DNA from 3 places in the Pantoea sp. SGAir0175 genome. Region 3 is predicted to be linked to each of the others. Evidence: predicted binding sites of a transcription regulator. Region 3 holds the regulator's gene; each other region holds the start of a gene.
The links. The regulator PurR, encoded in region 3, represses purine synthesis genes. The targets are predictions, from matches to a motif close to CANGCAAACGTTTGCNTG.
Positions count from the first base shown of each region.

Region 1: the regulator PurR is predicted to act here: its motif matches at 3,573-3,590, upstream of C1N56_RS17195 (nucleoside-specific channel-forming protein Tsx).
Region 2: the regulator PurR is predicted to act here: its motif matches at 3,736-3,753, upstream of serA (phosphoglycerate dehydrogenase).

Region 1 is NZ_CP028081.1:3,656,361-3,663,561, forward strand. It holds gene C1N56_RS17175 (LysR family transcriptional regulator) at 1-819, opposite strand, end outside; gene C1N56_RS17180 (helix-turn-helix domain-containing protein) at 928-1,296, opposite strand; gene C1N56_RS17185 (response regulator) at 1,486-2,145, shown strand; gene C1N56_RS17190 (sensor histidine kinase) at 2,142-3,500, shown strand; gene C1N56_RS17195 (nucleoside-specific channel-forming protein Tsx) at 3,831-4,697, shown strand; gene yjdN (VOC family metalloprotein YjdN) at 4,743-5,180, opposite strand; gene C1N56_RS17205 (LysR family transcriptional regulator) at 5,252-6,151, opposite strand; gene C1N56_RS17210 (amidohydrolase) at 6,265-7,201, shown strand, end outside.
Region 2 is NZ_CP028081.1:852,919-860,119, forward strand. It holds gene C1N56_RS03805 (MFS transporter) at 1-739, opposite strand, end outside; gene C1N56_RS03810 (oxidative stress defense protein) at 959-1,690, shown strand; gene C1N56_RS03815 (LysR family transcriptional regulator ArgP) at 1,806-2,711, opposite strand; gene rpiA (ribose-5-phosphate isomerase RpiA) at 2,894-3,553, shown strand; gene serA (phosphoglycerate dehydrogenase) at 3,833-5,071, shown strand; gene C1N56_RS03830 (5-formyltetrahydrofolate cyclo-ligase) at 5,102-5,707, opposite strand; RNA gene ssrS (6S RNA) at 5,778-5,961, opposite strand; gene zapA (cell division protein ZapA) at 6,001-6,330, opposite strand; gene C1N56_RS03845 (YecA/YgfB family protein) at 6,501-7,082, shown strand; gene pepP (Xaa-Pro aminopeptidase) at 7,133-7,201, shown strand, end outside.
Region 3 is NZ_CP028081.1:2,324,769-2,331,969, forward strand. It holds gene eptA (phosphoethanolamine transferase EptA) at 1-194, shown strand, start outside; gene C1N56_RS10730 (TetR/AcrR family transcriptional regulator) at 234-830, shown strand; gene C1N56_RS10735 (alkene reductase) at 880-1,977, shown strand; gene gloA (lactoylglutathione lyase) at 2,079-2,486, shown strand; gene rnt (ribonuclease T) at 2,595-3,263, shown strand; gene C1N56_RS10750 (Grx4 family monothiol glutaredoxin) at 3,316-3,648, opposite strand; gene C1N56_RS10755 (C40 family peptidase) at 4,015-4,806, shown strand; gene C1N56_RS10760 (cytochrome bd-I oxidase subunit CydH) at 4,863-4,952, opposite strand; gene purR (HTH-type transcriptional repressor PurR) at 5,226-6,251, shown strand; gene punR (DNA-binding transcriptional activator PunR) at 6,248-7,159, opposite strand.

The DNA of each region.
Region 1 (7,201 bases), 1.3 Mb from region 3:
TTTCAGCAGCAGGTAACTGTGCAGGCGATCCATCTGCCATTCCGGCAGCACCTGCTGAATCTCGCCGCGCGCCAGCGCCTCCTGCGTCATATAGGCGGGCAGATACGCCACGCCGGTTCCGGCCAGGGCCGCATTGAGCAGCGCCATGCTGTTATTCGCGCGAAAGCGGCTGTGCACATCCAGCGCCAGGCGCTGCTTATCACGGCGAAACGGCAATGCCGCCGTGTGTGCCGGGCCGTGAAACAGCAGCAGATCGTGGCGCATCAGACGTTCGGGATGATCGATGGCAGGATGCGCAGCCAGATACGCTGGCGACGCATACAGTCCCCAGTCAATACTGCTCAGTTCGCGGTAGTTTGCGACTTCCGGCGCACGTGCGCGGATCACAATCGCCACGTCCGCACTGGGCTGCGGATCGTCGCTGGTGGTCAGTTCGAGATCGACGTTGATGTGAATATGACGGCGGATAAAGGTGTTCAGCGTCGGCACCACGCACTGACAGCCGAAGGTGATCGGCGCCTGCAGCCGCACGTTGCCGGCAGGCTGCTGATGCACCTGCTGCACAAACGCGTCGGCGCGATGCATCTCTTCCAGCATGCGGGTGCAGAACGGATAGTAAGCCTGGCCCAGCTCGGTCAGCGCCACTTTGCGCGTGGTGCGCTGCAGCAGTTTGATACCCAGCCGCACCTCCAGCCGGGCGATTTCGCGGCTGACGTGCGATTTTGATATCCCCAGCGTACGGGCCGCTTCGCTGAAGCTTTGCCGCTCAACGACGCGTGCAAACAGCATCATGGCGGTGAGATTATCGCTGTTGTCCATGTTCTCTGGCTGATTCGAAAGAGTGAGAACCGCAGCTTAAAAGTAAACACGCGAATGCGCACCCGATTTCCCGTTACGCAGCGGCCACGGGAAATCGGGCGAGGGATGTCACACCGCCACCGCTAACGGAAACAGCAGGCGGTCCGGCTCGACGCGACGCTGACGCCGCAGCTGGCCTGGCGTGACGCGGAAATAATTTTTAAAGGTGCGGGTGTAAGCCTGTTGGGTATCAAAGCCGTAGCTCATCGCTACCTGCAAAATCGCCTCATCACTGTTGATCAGCGTGAGCGCTGACTCAGTCAGCCGGCGCTGGCGAATGTATTCTGCCAGTGAAAAACCGGTGTGCTGACGGAACAGACGTTGCAGATGCCAGCGGGAATATCCCGAGCGGCGTGCTACTTCATCCAGATGCAGATCGTGCCCTAAATTTTTTTCAATCCACTCCAGCAAACTACGGATAAATTCGCGCTGATTCATGACTTCCTCCGGCGTCGGTAAAATGTCCAGTGACGTCACTGTAGCGCGTTAAATTTATCCCTTAATTAGCAGAAAATTAGCGCAGAATTAGCAAGCAAAAAAACGGCTTTCCCGACGAAACAGCGCGCCAGGTTAATTCTGCGCTAATTATCGGGCGCTACACTGCGACAAGTTATTCAGGAGGGCATCATGCGTGTGCTGCTGGTAGAAGATGATGAAATGATCGGCGCCAACCTGCAGCAGGCACTGGAGGCCGCCGGCTGGTCGGTGGACTGGGTGCGTGACGGCGTATTTGCCAGCAACGCCTGGCAGGAAGGCGGGTACACCTGCGTCCTGCTCGATCTCGGTTTACCGCGTGAAGATGGCATCAATGTGCTGCGCCGTGCGCGCACGCGCGGTGACATGACGCCGGTGCTGGTGCTGACCGCGCGTGATACCGTGCAGCAGCGCATCCAGGGCCTGGACAGTGGCGCCGATGACTACTTACTCAAACCCTTTGATCTGCAAGAGGTTCTGGCGCGTATGCGAGCCATCACCCGACGCCGCCACGGTGCGGCGGACTCCCTGCTGGGCAACGGCGACGTGCAGCTCGATATGATGACGCGTGAAGTGCTGTACAAAGGCCAGCGCGAGCAGCTAACCGCACGTGAATACGCCCTGCTCTATGCGCTGCTGGAACGCCCGGGCGCGATCCTGTCGCGTGAGCAGTTAGAAAACCGCATCTACGGCTGGGGCGAAGAGGTCACCAGCAACGCCGTGGACGTGCTGATTCACGGCATGCGGCGCAAACTCGATAACGAAGTGATTCGCAACGTGCGCGGTCTGGGCTGGCGGGTGCCGGCAATATGAGATCCTTTACGTTTATGCGGTCGCTGCGCAACAAACTGCTGGCCACGCTGGTGCTGCTGCATCTGGCGATGATCGGCGGTGTCACCTGGTATTTCTACCACTGCTATGGCGACATGATGGGCACCATGAAGGACGACCAGCTCGCCAAAATTGCCGATGCCTGGTCAAGCAGCCAGCGCATGCCGGCACTGATGCCAATGGTGATGCAGCAGGAGAAACTGAAAAGTACCTATATCGTTCAGCTCTGGGACACCAATAATCACCTGCGCGCCAGTTCCTGGCCGGCGTTGCACGCGCCCCTGCAGAGCAAAAAAGGCTGGTCAGATTTAAAAGTTGGCGACTGCGGCGATGACTGCCAGTGGCGCGTTTACACCCGTCCCGGCGAGCTGGGCAGCGAGATCGGCAATATTCAGGTGCTGCACAACGTCGGCTACATGAAGAGCCTGATGGTTAAACGCGTACTCTCCGCCATCATTCCGCTGATCCTGATGATGCCGCTGTCGCTGCTGGTGATCTGGCTGGTGGTGCGTGCCATTACGCGCGATCTGCGCGTGGCGTCGCGCCAGATTGCGGCGCAGGAAACCCTGCATCCGCACAGCGTGTCGCCGGACGGTCTGCCGGACGAAGTGCTGCCGCTGGTCGATGCTTATAACTCGCTACTGGATAAACTACGCGCGGCCTGGTCGTCACAGCGCCAGTTCCTTGAGGATGCCGCGCATGAACTGCGCACGCCGGTCACCGCCGTCACGTTACAGCTGGAGAACCTGCGTCAGCACATCCTGCCGGGCGAAGCCAGCCGCCAGTTTGATCAGCTGGAAGCGGGCGTCACGCGCACGCGCCATCTGGTGACGCAGTTGCTGAATATCTCACGCCAGGAGGATCAGTCCGTGGTCGCCAGCGTCGAGACCATTGAGCTTGATGACCTGCTGAAGGAAAGCATTGAGCAGCTGATGGTGGTGGCGGACAAGCGCGGCATTGATATCGGCTTCAACGGCACCGCGCACTATCGTCTGCACGCCAGCCGCTCTGATCTGCGCAGCCTGTTCGATAACCTGATCGGCAACGCCATGCTGCACACGCCGGAAGGCAGCCTGGTGGATGTGCTGCTGCATCGCGTCGGTCATCATACGGTAGTGGATATTGTCGATAACGGCCCCGGCATGCCGGAGTCGTTTATCGAGCGCGCCTTCGATCGCTTTACCCGCTCGCCGGATGTCCAGGCGCAGGGCAGCGGCTTAGGATTATCGATCGTGCGCAGCGTGGCGCAGAAGCATCAGATGCAGGTGGCTCTGTCGAATTGCCTGAACCCGCAGGGTGAAGTGTGTGGCCTGCAGGTACGCGTAACCCTTCCCTGACGTCTTTCCTCTCCGGCGCGATAATCCGCGCCGGCTATTTTCTTCTCCTGCCAGTTCTCTGCGTATCCCGACAACGTAAACGGTTGCGGGGTTCCGTTCGTTACACGGCTTTTATGTGATCAACTTCACATATTTACTGAATCCAAATGCAACACTTTTTGACAAACGTGATCAAAATCTATTTTCTATCGCTCTGTTACAGGCACATTACGCGGGCCTGAAAATCCGGCGCGTCAGACCGGCGACAACAGCACACTGCCCATCCCCTGGGATCGATTTCACCCGATCGCAGCATTTGCGCGGCGATCACGAGCAAGTGGTTAAAAAATAATGAAATTTAAAACGTTGATAGCAGGGGCCTTACTGGCCAGTAGCTGGACCGGCGCCGCACAGGCGGCGGAAAGCGATCCGCAGTACCTTTCTGACTGGTGGCATCAGAGCGTGAACGTGGTAGGCAGTTATCACACCCGCTTCGGACCCCAGTTCAACAATGATGTGTATCTCGAATACGAAGCCTTTACTAAAAAGGACTGGTTTGATTTCTACGGCTACCTTGACCTGACCAACTTCTTTGGCGTGGGTAACAGCAATGCCAACGGTATTTTTGACCACGGTTCGCCGATGTTCATGGAAATTGAGCCACGCTTCTCCATCGATAAGCTGACCGGCACCAGCCTGGCGTTCGGACCGTTCAAAGAGTGGTACTTCGCTAACAACTACATCTACGACATGGGTCGCAACAGCGACAGCCGTCAGAACACCTGGTATATGGGTCTGGGTACTGACATTGATACCCATAGCGATATCGGCCTGTCACTGAACGTGTACGCGAAATACCAGTGGGAAAACTACGGTGCGGCGAACGAAAACAGCTGGGATGGTTATCGCTTCAAGGTGAAATACTTTGTGCCGATCACTGACCTGTGGGGCGGCAAGCTGAGCTATATCGGCTTCACCAACTTTGACTGGGGTTCCGATCTGCGTGACAAGTCTGACCGCTCGCGCACCAGCAACTCAATTGCCTCCAGCCACATTCTGTCGCTGAACTACGATCACTGGCATGTCTCTACCGTGGCGCGTTACTTCCACAACGGCGGCCAGTGGGCTGATGGCCAGGAGCTGAACTTCGGCAACGGTCCGTTTGAAGTGAAATCAACCGGCTGGGGTTACTACCTGGTGGTGGGTTACAACTTCTAAACCGCTTCCGGCGTGGCCGCTCACCATCGCGGCCACGCCAGTCGGTTACGCCTGTGGCTTCACCACGTTGATGCGCCATGGGATGCCAAACTTATCGATAAACATCCCGAAGCCGTTCGACCAGAAGGTTTTCTGCCATTCAGTGGTCACTTTGCCGCCCGCAGAGAGCTTATCAAACCAGGCTTTACCCTCCGCTTCATCTGGCGTGGCCAGGCTCACCGCATAACCGGCATGTTCGGACGCCGGTGGCTGGGCGGTATTGCCATCACTTAGCATCAGCTCGCCCTGACCAATGCGCAGATGCGCATGCATAATCTTTTCCGGCGGCAGCGGCGGCGCCGACTCATCGCCCACCTGCTCGCCCTGCTCCGGCATATCGCCAAACGTCATTTTTTGCAGAATTTCGCCGCCGGTGGCCTCCAGATAGAAGGCAATCGCTTCTTCACAGCGGCCGTAGAGAAATAAATAAGGACTCACCTGCATCGTAACCTCCGTTGAGAGTGCGTTAACGCGTGTCGTACACCTAAAGTGTAGACGATGCAGTTTTTCACCCGTCACGGCTGGCAGTAGCGGCGGAACAGCTGCGCCATGTAAGCGCTCATCGGCGTCAGCGCAGTGTCTTTACGCTGAATCAGATAGAAGGTGGCTTTCGGCAGCGGATCGTCGAGATCCAGCGCGATCAGCTGCCCGCCGTGCGTAGGGTCTTCAATCACGTCGCGCGCAATGATGCTGACAAAATCACTCTTTGCCACCAGGCTGGTGCAGGCCATAAAGGTCTCGCAGGTCACCGCGATTTTGGGTGCCATGCCGCGCTCACCGAACAGATCATGCAGCAGTCGGTAATAACTGCCCTGCGGCGTCGGCATGGTCCAGTCGCAGTGTTGCAACTCGGCCAGCGAGCGCGCATGCGCCATCGGATGCCCTTTACGCATCACCACCTGATACTCGCGCTGCATCAGCCGCTCGAAAATCAGCTCCTGATCGAAGTGATGCCGGTCGTAGGTATTGATGGTGAAATCCAGCGCGCCCTGACGCAGTTCATGCACCATCGACACCAGTTGGCCCTCCACGATACGCACTTTCACCAGTGGATATTCACGATGAAACTGGGTTATCACCTGCGGCATCACAGTACGCGCTATGCTGCCGCCCACCCCAATATTCACTTTGCCACCGGCCAGACCGAGCCGCTGCTGGATATCTTCCTGCGCCACACGCAGTTCCTCCAGCACCAGACAGGCATGACGAAAAAAGGTTTCACCGACATCGGTCAGCATCACACCCTGCTGACGACGCTCGAACAGGCGCGCGCCCAGCGCCAGCTCCAGTTCCTGAATCGCTTTGGTTAATGCCGGCTGCGACAGGCCCGACAGCCGGCTGGCGGCGCGAATACTGCCCTGGCGCGCCACGTCAACAAAGGCGCGCAGCTGATGAAGTTTAAGATTGGCCGCCATGATCAGGTGATAACCATTGTCTATCGGTCACAAGATATTCGCATCTTATGCGCCCTAATACCATTGTGTAGATTCGGTTGAATGCATAAAAAACCAACACTAAGGAACAGCCGATGAACACCCTTTCCGACCTCGTCAACGCGCGGATACCGCAGATGCAGACATGGCGCCGCGACCTGCACCAGTATGCTGAATCCGGCTGGCTGGAGTTCCGCACCGCCACGCTGGTGGCGGAAGAGCTGCATCGTCTTGGTTATCAGCTGCAGCTGGGCCGTGAGGTGATTGATGCCGATGCGCGCATGGGTCTGCCGTCTGCTGAAGTGCTGGCGCAGCAGGAAGCGCGTGCGCTGCAGCAGGGCGCGCTGCCACAGTGGCTGCCCCACTTCTCCGGCGGTTTCTGCGGCGTGGTGGCAACGCTGGACACCGGACGTCCCGGTCCGGTGATGGGCTTTCGTGTTGATATGGACGCGCTCGACCAGACGGAAAGCGCCGCCGCCGATCATCTGCCGACGCGCGAAGGCTTCGCCTCGTGCAATCCCGGCATGATGCACGCCTGCGGCCACGACGGTCACACCACCATAGGTCTGGCGCTGGCGGGCGTGCTGATGGCGATGAAGCACCAGCTGAGCGGTCGCATAAAACTCATTTTTCAGCCGGCGGAAGAAGGCGTACGCGGTGCCAAAGCCATGGTGGCCGCGGGCGTACTTGATGATGTCGATCTGTTCACCGCCATTCACCTTGGCACCGGCGTGCCGCCCGGCGAGATCGTCTGCGGCAGCGACAGCTTTCTCGCCACGACCAAGCTGGACGTGCGTTTCACCGGGGTCGGCGCGCATGCCGGTGGCAAACCGGAAGAAGGACGCAACGCACTGCTGGCGGCGGCGCAGGCCACGCTGGCGCTGCACACTCTGCCGCAGCACAGCGGCGGCGTGGCGCGCGTTAACGTTGGTGTCTTACAGGCCGGCAGCGGACGCAACGTAGTGCCGGATGTTGCGCTGATGAAAGTGGAAACGCGCGGCGCGAGTAATCAGGTCAACGACGATATCTATC
Region 2 (7,201 bases), 1.5 Mb from region 3:
CGACCAGCTTGCGGCTGCGAAACATCTGCGCCAGATCGGCCCAGCGTGCGCGCGGCGCCTGGCTGCCCTGGCGATTTTCCAGCAGTGCGCCGTTGTCACGCAGATAGTTAAGTTCAGCCTCTGATACACCTTTGTGCTGGTTCGGCTCGCGATACAGCAGATACCACACCAGCGCCCAAATCATGCCCGCCACGCCGGTAATCAGAAACAGCCCGCGCCAGCCAAACGCAGCCTGCACGTGAAACAGCAGCGGCGTCATACAGGCGAGGCCAACAAACTGTGCGGACGAGTAGATGCCAATTGCACTGGCACGCTCCTGCTCGGGGAACCAGCTGGAAATCACCCGATTGTTAGCCGGCATCACCGGCGCCTCGAAGGCGCCGACGCCGAGGCGCAGACCGAACAGCGCGCCGAAGCTGCTGGCAAAAGCGTGCAGCGCGGTGATCAGCGACCAGGCAAACAGCCCCGCGCCGTATACCAGCCGCGCGCCGAGACGATCGATCAGGAATCCGCCGGGAATTTGCAGCGCCGCATAGATCCAGCCGAACGCCGAGAAGATCAGCCCCATCTCCAGCGGCGTGAAGCGTAGTTCACCGGCCATCTGCGTGGCGGCCACCGACAGGTTGGTGCGATCCATGTAGTTAATGATGATGTTGATAAACACCAGTGCCAGCATCATAAAGCGTGTGCGTCCGGCTCGCACGCTGACCGCGCTTTGGCTAAGTGGCTGTTCTGTCATAATACAACTCTCCCGAGGGGCAGAAGTGTTTCTTTAATAGAAACGCAGGCGGCGCTTTTCAGCGAATCTGTAGTGATAAATTTGCGATCGCGGATACGTTAAACCTGAGCAAAGCCGAACTTTTTGCTAATTTCAAACTCAGACCATCACGCATAGTAATGTGTTTTGGGTTTCGCCATAGTGGCGACCTGCAAATTGAACCCTTCAAGGAGGACTTTCGTGAAACTGAAAGCACTGGCGCTGGCCGCCGTAATGAGCACGGGCGCACTGTCCGGTCTGGTCCAGGCGGGAGAAGTGCCGAACGGACCGCACGTGGTGACATCAGGACAGGCCAGCGTGGATGCCCGTCCGGATATGGCGACGCTCTCCATCGTGGTGAATGTTTCGTCGAAAGACGCGGCGGATGCAAAAAAACAGGCTGACGACCGCGTGGCGCAATATTTCGATTTCCTGCAAAAGAACGGCATCGAGAAGAAAGATATTGATGCGGCTAATCTCAGCACCCAGCCGGAGTATGACTACACCAAAGAGGGTAAATCGGTGCTGAAAGGCTACCGTGCGGTGCGTCAGGTGGAAGTCACGCTGCGCCAGCTGGATAAGCTGAATGAGCTGCTGGACGGCGCGCTGAAGTCAGGCCTGAATGAGATTCGTTCTGTTGAGCTGGGCGTGGCTAACGCGGACAGCTACAAAGATCAGGCGCGTAAAGCGGCGATTGCCAATGCCACACAGCAGGCGAGCGCCCTGGCGGAAGGCTTCAACGCCAAACTGGGCTCGGTGTACAGCATTCGTTATCACGTGGCTAACTACCAGCCGATGCCGATGGCGCGCATGTACAAAGCGGCCGGTGCCGCAGCGGACACCACCGCCCAGCAGACCTACGAGCAGCAGAGCATCCATTTTGACGATCAGGTGGATGTGGTATTCGAAATCAAACCGAATACGGCGCAGTAAGTTAGCCTGTAAAATTGTAGCGGCGCGATTCATCGCGCTCTCCAGCAGCAGAACCGCTGTCAAATCGCGCGATGAATCGCGCCGCTACGACTGTTGTGCGCTAATCTGAACGGCGCTAGGCCGCAACTTCATCCTGGCGCAATACGCGGTGGCCGTGGGCAATCAGCGCATCGGTTACGCTGCGCATCAGGCGGCTTTCCGGCGCGAAACGGTGCCAGTACAGCATCCGGCGCTGATACAAACCTGGCGTCAAATCAACCAGCTCTCCCTGCGCCAGCTCGCGCTCAATCTGCAGGTGCGGAATCATACAGCACACCGATCCCTGACGCGCCAGTTGCACAAAAGCCTCTGACGAGTTCACGATGTGGCACGGCACGCTGCCCGGCGATAAATCAAAGTTCTGCTGCAAAAAGGCCTGATGCATATCGTCGAGGTGATCAAACGCCACCGCCGGGGCTTTCAGCAGCGCCGAGCGCGTCACGCCATTGGGGAAATAGCGCGCGGCAAACTCCGGCGAGGCGCAGAACAGATAGTCCAGCGCACCCAGCTGATCCACCAGGCAACTTGGCAACGGCTGCGGCTGGATACTCACCGCGCCGACCACTTCACCGCGCCGTAAACGCTCCTGCGTGCGGGTTTCATCTTCCACCTGCAGATTCAGGCGCACCGGCGAGTCGGCCAGCACATCTTTCAGCGCCGGCAGCAGCCAGGTAGCAAGACTGTCGGCGTTCACCGCCAGCGACAGCAGCAGCGGCGTGGTGCCACCGTTATCATCGCCCAGCCACTCCTCTTCCAGCAGCTCCACCTGATGCAGCAGCGCCAGCAATTTTTGTCCCTGCTCGGTCGGTCGCGGCGGCACGGTACGCACCAGCAGTGGCTGACCGAATAAATTTTCCAGCTGTTTAATGCGCTGCGACACCGCAGACTGCGTGATGCACAGCTTCTGGGCGGCACGCTCAAAGCCGCGTTCGCGAATCACAGCATCCAGCGCCTGAAGCGTTCGATAATCCGGGCGTTTCATTATTGTTCTCTCTCGTTCAGGGTGGAAACTACTATGCCATAAAACGGCGAAGCTGTGCGGCCGACGCGTTTTTGCGGGCTGGCTTCCAAAGGCTTACATCCAACGTCGGTCAGCCGCGCTTTTTGACAGCGCCTTGTTTTATACTACGCGCACTTCGATGTCGCACAGGTTTTAAACATACCATGACCCAGGATGAACTGAAAAAAGCGGTAGGTTGGGCAGCGCTGCAGTACGTGCAGCCAGGCACCATTGTTGGCGTAGGCACCGGTTCAACGGCGGCGCACTTTATTGACGCGCTTGGTACCATCAGGGATCAGATCGAGGGCGCGGTTTCCAGTTCGGAAGCCTCAACCGAAAAGCTCAAATCGCTGGGCATTCCGGTGTTCGATCTCAACAACGTGGATGCGCTGTCGGTGTATGTCGACGGGGCTGATGAGATCAATCCACAGATGCAGATGATCAAGGGCGGCGGTGCGGCGCTGACGCGCGAGAAAATTGTCGCGGCGGTGGCGCAGAAATTTATCTGCATCGCGGATGCGTCCAAGCAGGTCGATGTGCTGGGCAACTTCCCGCTTCCGGTGGAGGTGATTCCGATGGCGCGCGCTTATGTGGCGCGGGAGCTGGTAAAGCTGGGCGGCCTGCCGGAGTATCGTCAGCACGTGGTTACGGATAACGGCAACATTATTCTCGACGTACATAATCTGCGCATCCTTGACCCGATTGCGCTGGAAAAAACCATCAATGCGCTGCCGGGCGTCGTCACCGTGGGGCTGTTTGCCGCACGCGGAGCGGATATCGCGCTGATTGGTACGCCGGACGGCGTGAAAACCATCACCAATTGATCTCACCGGCGCGCCGCCAGCGCCGGTTATTTTCATCCGCAAAACATCTTTTCTTGCTGCAGTGAAATTTGGTGACTTATGTCACAAATGATTCATCAACAGCAGGTTCGTACTTTGCGCTCTCGTCATCTCACGATTTTGTGTGGATTTGTGTTGTCTGCACGTGGGCGCGTGCTAGCGTGCAGGCAATCGTTTGTATTGCCGCGCCGGAAAATTTTGATATTTTGACAGAAGGCTACCTTATGGTAGTCCTCGTTGAATTCTGAATAGGGTCGGGAAATGGCAAAGGTATCACTGGAAAAAGACAAGATTAAGTTCCTGCTGGTGGAAGGCGTTCACCAGAGTGCGCTGGATAATCTGCGCGCCGCAGGTTACACCAACATCGAGTTCCACAAAGGCGCACTGGATGCTGAGACGCTGAAGTCCTCCATCCGCGATGCCCACTTCATTGGTATCCGTTCCCGTACCCAACTGACTGAAGAGATCTTCGCGGCAGCTGAAAAGCTGGTGGCGGTGGGCTGCTTCTGTATTGGTACTAACCAGGTTGATCTCAGCGCGGCAGCGAAACGCGGCGTGCCGGTGTTCAACGCCCCGTTCTCCAATACCCGTTCGGTCGCGGAACTGGTGATCGGCGAAATGCTGCTGATGCTGCGCGGCATTCCGGAAGCCAATGCCAAAGCACACCGCGGCATCTGGAATAAAATCGCCACCGGTTCGTACGAAGCGCGTGGTAAGAAGCTGGGTATCATTGGCTACGGCCATATCGGGATGCAGCTCGGCGTGTTGGCGGAAAGCCTCGGCATGCACATATTTTTCTACGATATCGAAAACAAGCTGCCGCTGGGCAATGCCACCCAGGTGCGCCATCTCTCTGACCTGCTGAACATGAGTGATGTGGTCAGCCTGCACGTGCCGGAAACGCCGTCTACGCAGAACATGATTGGCAGCGAAGAGCTGGCGCTGATGAAGCCCGGCGCGCTGTTGATCAACGCCGCGCGCGGCACCGTGATCGACATCCCGGCGCTGTGTAATGCGCTGGCCAGCAAGCACCTCGCCGGTGCCGCCATCGACGTCTTCCCGGTTGAACCTGCAACCAATAGCGATCCGTTTAACTCGCCGTTGTGCGAATTCGACAACGTGATCCTGACGCCGCACATCGGCGGATCAACGCAGGAAGCGCAGGAGAACATCGGTCTGGAAGTGTCTGGCAAGCTGGCCAAGTACTCTGACAACGGCTCGACGCTCTCCGCAGTAAACTTCCCGGAAGTCTCGCTGCCGATGCACGCTGCCAGCGCCAGCCGCCTGCTGCACATCCATGAAAACCGCCCGGGCGTGCTGACCGCCATCAACCAGATCTTTGCCGAGCAGGGCATCAACATTGCCGCTCAGTATCTGCAAACCTCGCCAGTGATGGGTTATGTGGTTATCGATATTGATGCCGAAGAAGATGTGGCCGAGAAAGCGCTGCAACTGATGAAGGCGATTCCAGGCACCATTCGCGCCCGTCTGCTGTACTGACAGTGCAGGGCGCCGCTGGGCGCCCTGTCTTTATCCCGCCAGCGTTTCCCACTGCCACAGCTTTGACGGCGTGAGAATCGCCGGCAATGGCACATCCCAGGCCGCCACCGGCAGCGCATCGACGCGCTGGCAGTCGTGCGCAATACCCAGCGGTAAAAAACCATGCTGCTGCCAGTGCTGTAGCGTGCGATCGTAAAAACCCCCGCCCATGCCTAAGCGTTGTCCCTGCGCGTCAAACGCCACCAGCGGTACCAGCATCACATCCAGCTGATCGAGTGTCGCCAGCTGCGTAATATCCAGCGGCGGCTCAGGGATGCGCAGCTTGTTAGGCCGCAGCGGGGTTTCTGGCGTGTAGCGCAAAAAAAGCAAATGACCGGGCGCAAACGGGTGCAGCACCGGCAGAAAGACCTGCTTCTTTTGCTGCCACAGTTTGGCAATCAGCGGTCGGGTATTGATTTCGCCGTCGACGGAGAGAAACAGCGCGATGCGTTGTGCGCTGGCCAGCGGGGCAAAATTGATGGCATGTTCAGCCAGCAGATCGGCGGCCTCAACCTGTTGCTCAGGCGTAAGATTGCGGCGCAGATGGCGCACATGCTGACGAATATCCTGACGGTCGAGAAGAGAAGGTGCTGGCATGATGTCCCCGGCTGATAAGGCTGTTGATAGCCACATTATCACACCGGGAATAACAGGGTGGAACTAAGAGGAGATCTCCGAGATGCCGCCGCAGGCTGTAACCCTTGAACCCTTGGTTCAAGGTGAGTATGCCGTCGTAACCATCAGGCTTCTCGGACGGACCGAGCATGCTCACAGGTTACAGAGCGTCACACTCTGTTGGTATGAAATATCGGCTCAGGGGACTGGCCCGCTTGCAAACATCTCAGAGAAAATTGACTTCACCGTTACTCTAACACGAGTACCATGAAGTGTTATTCGAATTTAGGGCCCTGACGTTCAGTTATGCGACCTTGCTCAACTAATGCCTGCTCAATGGTCTGCTGCAGCATACGGATGCGTTGTTCCATATTGGCTGCGTAATCGCGCGTTTTACCTTTCTCTTGTGCCAGCTCGTGGCAAATGTTTAACGCGGCGATGAACACCAGCTGCTCTGTATTTGTGACTCTAGTGCGAACTTTTAAATCTTGCAACCGTTGATTGAGATCCTCTGCGGCCAGATTCAGCGCATCTTGCTGTTCAGGCGGACAATTCACTCTCAATGAACGACCAAAAATCTGAATATCTACCGGTTGTGCAGACATGCCACCATCCTGACTGATTACTTCGTTCGCATCTCCCTTACCTGTCAATGGGTTGGGAGGTGCGCAACTATATAGACCCGCGTGATAAGTTACAACCCCTTTTCTGGAAACCCTGAGGCACCTGGTGGTAGCATAACACGAACTTATTCTGCCAACGACGACCAAAGCTTATGTCTTTACAGAACGCAACACCCACTTACAACGCGCTGGCCGCGGCACTTTCCCAGCAGGGCGTAGGCATGACGCCCGCCGAGATGCACGGACTGCTGTGTGGCATTCTGTGCGGCGGCAATCAGGACAGCAGCTGGAAAACCCTGGTGCATGACCTGACTAACGAGGGCATGGCGTTCTCGCAAAGCCTGTCGCAGCCGCTGCAGGCGCTGCATGAAAACCTGGCCAACACGCTGGATGAAGAGGGTTTCCTGTTCCAGCTGATGCTGCCGGATGAGGATGACATCACGGTGTTCGATCGTGCTGACGCGCTGGCTGGCTGGGTCAATCACTTCCTGCTGGGCCTGGGCGTGACGCAGCCGAAGCTGGACAAAGTGACCGGTGAGACCGGCGAAGCGATTGACGATCTGCGCACCATTGCGCAACTTGGCTACGATGAAGATGAAGATCAGGAAGAGCTCGAACAGTCGCTGGAAGAGGTGATTGAGTACGTGCGCGTTGCCGCGCTGCTGTGCCATGACACCTTCACCCGGCCACGCACGCCGACCGCACCGGAAGTGCAAAAACCTACGCTACACTAAGCGCGTCATCGTGGGCAGGTCGCTGCCCGTTTTCTACAGGGAGTGCAAATATGATTACACTGGAAACCTTCCGGCAACGTCGTCAGGCGCTGATCGCCCGCATGGCGCCTGGCAGCGCG
Region 3 (7,201 bases):
CGCTGCTGCTGTGGATGTCGCCGGGCTACGCCGCGGCGTATCACATTGATCAGGCCTGTCTGCGCCAGCAGGCGGCAGAGACAGCGGTGTCGCAGGATAATCTGTTCCACACGGTGCTCGGCCTGTTCAACATCCAGACGCAGCAGTATCAGCCACAGCTGGATATGATCAAATCGTGCCAGAATCGCGCCTGAGGATTGCATTAGACCGACTGGTCTAATACTCTGCCTGCCATGAACAAGACAGTGCAACGCAACGAAACCCGTGAACATCTGCTCGCCACCGGCGAGCAGGTCTGCCTGCAGCGCGGTTTCACCGGCATGGGGTTGAGCGAAATGCTGGCGCTGGCGGAAGTGCCGAAAGGCTCGTTTTATCACTACTTCCGCTCAAAAGAAGCGTTCGGTGTGGCGCTGCTGGAGCGCTATTTCGTCAACTATCAGCAGCAGGTTGAACAGCAGCTGACCCAGCCCGGCGTTACTGCACGCGAACGCTTACTGCAGCATTTTCGCTACGCGGAACGGCTGTTTATTGAGCAGGGTCACATCGTCGGCTGTCTGGGCGTTAAGCTTTCCGGCGAAGTGTGCGATCTGTCAGAGCCGATGCGCGATGCGCTGCAGCGCGGGGCTACGGCCATCACGGCCGCTTACGCACGCTGTCTGACGGAGGTCGCAGCCGAACAGCCGCTGCCCTATGGGCAAAGCCCGCAGCAGCTGGCGCAACGCTGTTATCTGCTGTGGCTGGGAGCCAGCCTGCAGAGCAAGATTTCACGTGAGCCCGGGCCGATTAGCCTGGCGCTCGACACCATCGAACAGTGGCTTAATCACCGCTGATTTTTAAAAACGGCAATTTCTAGACGACCGGTCTATTACAGGAGTCATCATGGCGAGTAAACAGCTGTTCACCCCGCTGAAAGTGGGCGCGATTACCGTACCTAACCGTGTATTTATGGCGCCGCTGACGCGTCTGCGCAGCATTGAACCGGGCGATATTCCTACCCCGCTGATGGCGGAGTATTATCAGCAGCGCGCCAGCGCGGGTCTGATCATTACCGAAGCCACCCAGGTTTCGTTCCAGGCGAAAGGCTACGCCGGTGCGCCGGGTTTACACACCGCGGAGCAGATTGCTGCGTGGAAAATGATTAACGAAGGCATTCACGCCGCGCACGGTCACAGCGCCGTTCAGCTGTGGCACACCGGCCGCATCTCGCATAATAGCGTGCAGCCGGATGGCAAAGCGCCGGTCGCACCGTCCGCGATCGCCGCTGGCACCCGCACCTCGCTGCGCGCCGCCGACGGCAGCGTGTATCGCGAAGATACCTCCCTGCCGCGTGAACTGAGCGTGGCAGAAATTCAGCAGATCGTTAAAGACTTCGGTCAGGCGGCAGCCAATGCGCGCGACGCCGACTTTGATCTGCTGGAACTGCACTCTGCGCACGGCTATCTGATGCATCAGTTCCTCGCACCGGGTTCTAACCAGCGTACCGATGAATACGGCGGTTCGATTGAGAAGCGCGGCCGTTTCGCGCTGGAAGTGGTCGATGCGGCAATTGCTAACTGGTCAGCCGATCGCATTGGTATTCGTATCTCGCCAATCGGCGCCTTCCAGAATCTGGAAAACGGTCCGGATGAAGAAGAAGCGGCACTGTGGTACATCAGCGAACTGGGCAAGCGCGGCCTCGCCTACCTGCACCTGTCTGAGCCAGACTGGGCGGGCGGTAAGCCTTACACCGATGAGTTCCGCCAGAAAGTGCGTGCCGCCTTCCCGGGCGTGATTATCGGTGCCGGTGCCTACACCGTGGAAAAAGCGGACGATCTGATTGCGCGTGGCCTGATTGACGCGGTGGCCTTTGGCCGTGACTTCATCGCCAACCCGGACCTGGTAGCGCGCCTGCAGCAGGATGCACCGCTTAACCCGCAGCGCCCGGAGAGCTTCTACGGCGGCGGCGCGGAAGGTTACACCGACTACCCGACACTGTAAGTCAAACGCGGCCGCAGCGGATGTGCGGCCGCGTGCTTTCTTCAGGGCATTCCCTCGCTATACTAAGCGGGTTCCCTGATGACTTTTGAAAAGAGGATGTTATGCGTTTACTTCACACTATGTTACGCGTTGGCGATCTGCAGCGCTCCATCGATTTTTACACCCGCGTGCTGGGCATGCGCGTGCTGCGTCAGAGCGAAAACACCGAATACAAATACACCCTGGCTTTCGTGGGTTACACCGAAGAGAGCGAAGGTGCGGTCATTGAGCTGACCTACAACTGGGGCGTGGATAAATATGACCTCGGCAATGCCTACGGCCACATCGCGCTGGGCGTGGATGATGTCGCGGCGACCTGCGACCGCATCCGTCAGGCGGGCGGTAACGTCACGCGTGAAGCCGGCCCGGTCAAAGGCGGCAGCACCATCATCGCTTTCGTGGAAGATCCGGACGGCTACAAAATCGAGCTGATCGAAAACCAACACGCCGGTCACGGCCTCGGCAACTAATGCCGTTAGTCAGCCTGCTAATTTGCGGGCTGACTTCCCTCTCCTGCTGCACCCTGCGCCGATTTTTGCCATAATGCGCGCTGCCCCATTTCCTGCAATGAGATCCTGATGTCTGAATCAAACGCCTTAAACGCTCTCCATCAACGCTTCCGTGGTTTTTATCCTGTGGTGATTGACGTTGAAACCGCCGGTTTTAATGCGCAAACCGATGCGCTGCTGGAAATCGCCGCCACCACGTTAAAAATGGATGAGGATGGCTGGCTGCACCGTGATGAAACCCTGCATTTCCACGTGGAGCCGTTCGAAGGGGCGATTCTCAATCCCGAAGCGCTGGCGTTTACCGGCATCGACCCCAGCAATCCGCTGCGCGGCGCGGTGAGTGAATATGAGGCGCTGCACGCCATTTTCAAAATGGTGCGCAAAGGTACCAAAGACAGTGGCTGTAACCGGGCGATTATCGTGGCGCACAATGCCACCTTTGATCATAATTTTCTGATGGCGGCGGCAGAGCGCACCGGCATGAAGCGTAACCCGTTCCACCCGTTCGCCACCTTTGACACCGCCGCGCTGAGCGGGCTGGTGCTGGGACAAACGGTACTGGCGAAGGCCTGTAAAGCGGCGGGGATAGATTTTGACAGCACTCAGGCGCACTCGGCACTGTACGATACCGAACAGACCGCCACGCTATTTTGCGAACTGGTGAATCGCTGGAAACGCCTCGGCGGCTGGCCGCTGGCGGTGAGTGAAGAGCCGGCCGAAGACGATGCCTCGGCCTGAGGCCCGTCAGACCGCAGCCAAAAAAAAGCCGACACTGCTGTCGGCCTTTTGCTTATTCTGCTTCTTTGTGCTTCTCAGCGGTCTCTTTGATCAGCGGTTGCAGTTCGCCGCGCTGGAACATCTCAACGATGATGTCACAGCCGCCGACCAGCTCGCCATCCACCCACAGCTGCGGGAAAGTTGGCCAGTTGGCGTATTTCGGTAACTCAGCGCGGATATCCGGATTTTGCAGAATGTCTACGTACGCAAAGCGCTCACCACAGGCAGACAGCGCCTGTACCGCCTGCGCAGAGAAACCGCAGCTTGGCAGTTTCGGCGAACCTTTCATGTACAGCAGGATCGGGTTTTCTGCGATCTGGCGCTGAATTTTTTCAACAGTACTCATTTTTGCCTTCCTTAATCCTTCACTTCGTGTTTGTTTATTGTAGCGACTTCGCCCCGCGACTGAAAACGGGATTTTGCCTTAGCCGGCGCATATCGCCATGTTTGTTAAGTTCGCGCGCCACGAATAACATTTTCATATCATTAATAAGCATTAATCAATTAATAATTAGCAATAATTCCGCTGGGTTAAACAGCTGAAATCGCTCATTTTTGCCCCACTTTCAGTACCGTGACAGATTAATGGAAAAAGACCTTACCTTTTGCAAAAAAAGTGGATTAGAATTGCCCCGGTGCTGATCGTCGATCAGATTTTTCTAACTTTACCGCGGTCTGGCTTCCTGCCGACGGCTTAACCTGTAACCGGACTATGCGTTTACTGATTACGCTTTTCATACTGGCTTTTGCCCAACTGTTCTTTAATGTGGCGGCGGCTTCTCCGCATGCGCCGGTTAATGCCAGTTTGCAGAAAGCGGAGAAAAAGAACGCGCGTGAAGATGAGCGTCGCAAACGACGCCCGGTGAAAACCACCAGCAAAAAGTCACGCCTGACGTCGGTACAGAAGTTCAGGCTGAAAAAACAGCAGAAAAGCGAAACGGTACTTCAGCACACCACCCAGCGCAAATCCTCACTTAAGCTCAGTGCGAAAAAATATGGTCATCAGCGGCTGGCGAAAAAATCGCGTGACGTTGCCGTTGATGATGAAGTGCAGCAGCTGAGCGGCATTAAAATGAGCAAAGCCCACCGCCTGCGCTATCAAAAAGCACGTGAAACCGCGATGACGAAACTGATGGGCCAGCTGGGTAAACCGTATCAGTGGGGAGGCACCTCACCGCACACCGGTTTCGACTGCAGTGGTTTAGTGTGGTACGCCTACAAAGATCTGGTGAAGTTTAAATTTCCCCGCACCGCCAATGAGATGTATCACCTGCGCGACGCCGCGCCGATCAAGCGCGAGATGCTGGAGAAAGGCGATCTGGTGTTCTTCCGCATCAACAACCGCGGCACCGCCGACCATGTCGGGGTTTATCTGGGCAATGGTAAATTCATTCAGTCTCCGCGCACCGGTAAGGACATTCAGATTAGCGCGCTGGGCGAGGATTACTGGCAGAAGCATTACGTTGGCGCACGCCGTATGATGACGCCGAAAACCGTGCGCTAACCTCAGCGTTGCGCAACAAAAAAGCCGGTGGCTGTTCAGCAGCACCGGCTTTTTTATTAATGCAGAATGGCGGTAAAGCTAAAGGCAATAATCATCAGCAGAGCAGCGGCGGTGGTGGTCAATGCCAGTTTTAAATCGGTACTCATCACAACTCCTTAGTCACACAGATTGCATGGTTAAATAATTTTCGCACAGTGATGGGCAAAAATCTCGTGTTATCCGCCCCGGCTTGCTAGAATCGCCGCCTTTCGTTGCGCAACAGATTTAGCGCATGCTGCATTGACAGCCTGCTGAAGGATGTTTCCCTGCCCGATTAAGCAGATTAGCCCTGATATTCAGGGCGCAAAACCATTAGCAGACGCAAACGTTTAACAATATACTTATCAGTAAGTTGCGATAATCCCAGGAGTACCATTTTCATGGCAACCATTAAAGATGTGGCGAAACGCGCCGGGGTCTCAACCACCACGGTTTCGCATGTCATCAACAAAACGCGTTTTGTCGCGGAAGAGACGCGTAACGCCGTATGGGAAGCGATTAAAGCGCTGCACTATTCACCGAGCGCGGTGGCCCGCAGCCTGAAGGTGAATCACACCAAGACGCTGGGCCTGCTGGCGACCTCCAGCGAAGCGCCCTACTTCGCCGAAATTATTGAAGCCGTGGAGAATCACTGCTTTGAGCGTGGTTACACGCTGATTCTCGGCAACGCGCATAACGATCTGCAAAAACAGCGCGCTTATCTTTCGATGATGGCGCAAAAGCGCGTCGATGGCCTGCTGGTCATGTGCTCCGAATATCCCGACGATCTGCTGCAGATGCTCGAAGAGAACCGCAATATCCCGATGGTGGTCATGGACTGGGGCGAATCGCGCGGGGACTTTACCGATACCGTGCAGGACAATGCGTTCCACGGCGGTTACCTCGCCGGACGATACCTGATTGAGCGCGGCCATCGCGATATCGGTGCCATCCCCGGCCAGATGGAACGCAACACCGGTGGCGGACGTCATGCGGGTTTTCTGCAGGCGATGCAGGAAGCGGGCATCAGCGTCCGTCCCGAGTGGATTGTGCAGGGTGACTTCGAACCGGAGTCAGGTTATCAGGCGATGCAGCAGATTCTGAACCAGAAACAGCGCCCGACGGCGGTGTTCTGCGGCGGCGATATCATGGCGATGGGCGCGATTTGCGCGGCCGACGAGATGGGACTGCGCGTGCCGCAGGATATTTCGGTAATTGGCTATGACAATGTGCGCAACGCGCGCTACTTCACTCCGGCGCTGACAACCGTGCACCAGCCGAAAGCGCAGCTGGGGGAAAAGGCACTGGAGATGCTGCTGGACCGCATCACCAGCAAACGTGAAGAGCCGCAGACCATTGAAGTTCAGCCCACGCTGATTGAGCGCCGCTCCGTGGCCGATGGCCCGTTCCGCGATTACCGCCGTTAAGCCGCCTTCTCGCTGAGCCACTCGTGGTTCAGCGTCTCCGCATCGCCCAGATATTCCAGCAACCACGCCAGCGCCGGTGACGCGCGCTGCTCAGACCAGCTGACGCAACACGGGCTGTCCGGAAACGGCTGCGGCAACGCCAGCTCCACCAGCGCGCCGCTGTCCAGCAGCGGGCGCGCCAGGTGCCCCGGCACCATGCCCACGCACAACCCAGCCTGCAGGCAATCCAGCCCGGTTTCCCACTCCGGCACCACCAGACGCCGCTGGTTATCCAGCGTCCACGTCATGCGGCGCGGCAGCGCGCGCGATGTATCTTCCAGCACCAGCGACGGCCAGGCGCGCAGGGTTTCGTCGTCCAGCTGCGGGCTGCGGGCCAGCGCATGCTGCGGACTTACCACACAGCGCCAGTTGAGCGCGCCCATATCCTGAAAGGCGAAGCGGCCGCCGACCGGAATGGCCTGGGTGGCACCAATCGCCACATCGACACGCCCATCAGCCAGCGCGTCCCACACGCCGTTAAATACTTCGTAGCTGATGATCAGCTCCATATCGGGGAAATGGCGGTAAAAATCCTTTACCAGCTGGCGGGTGCGCTGCGGTTTGACGATGCAATCTACCGCGATACTGAGCTGACCGCGCCAGCCGTTAGCCAGCTGCTGACACTGACGGCGCGTGGCCAGCATTTTTTTGATAACAGAACGCCCTTCACGCACAAAATGCTCGCCTGCTGCCGTCAGCACCACTTCGCGATGCTGCCGCTCAAACAGCGGTACCGCCAGCCAGCCTTCCAGCTGGCGCACGGTATAGCTGATGGCAGAGGGCACGCGGTGCAGCTCCTGCGCCGCCGCGCTAAAACTGCCGGTGCGCGCTACCGCGTCCACCACCTCAAGTGCATATTCCGACCACATAGTTTTCCCATCAAAAATTTTAACAGCACCCTGCAAATATTA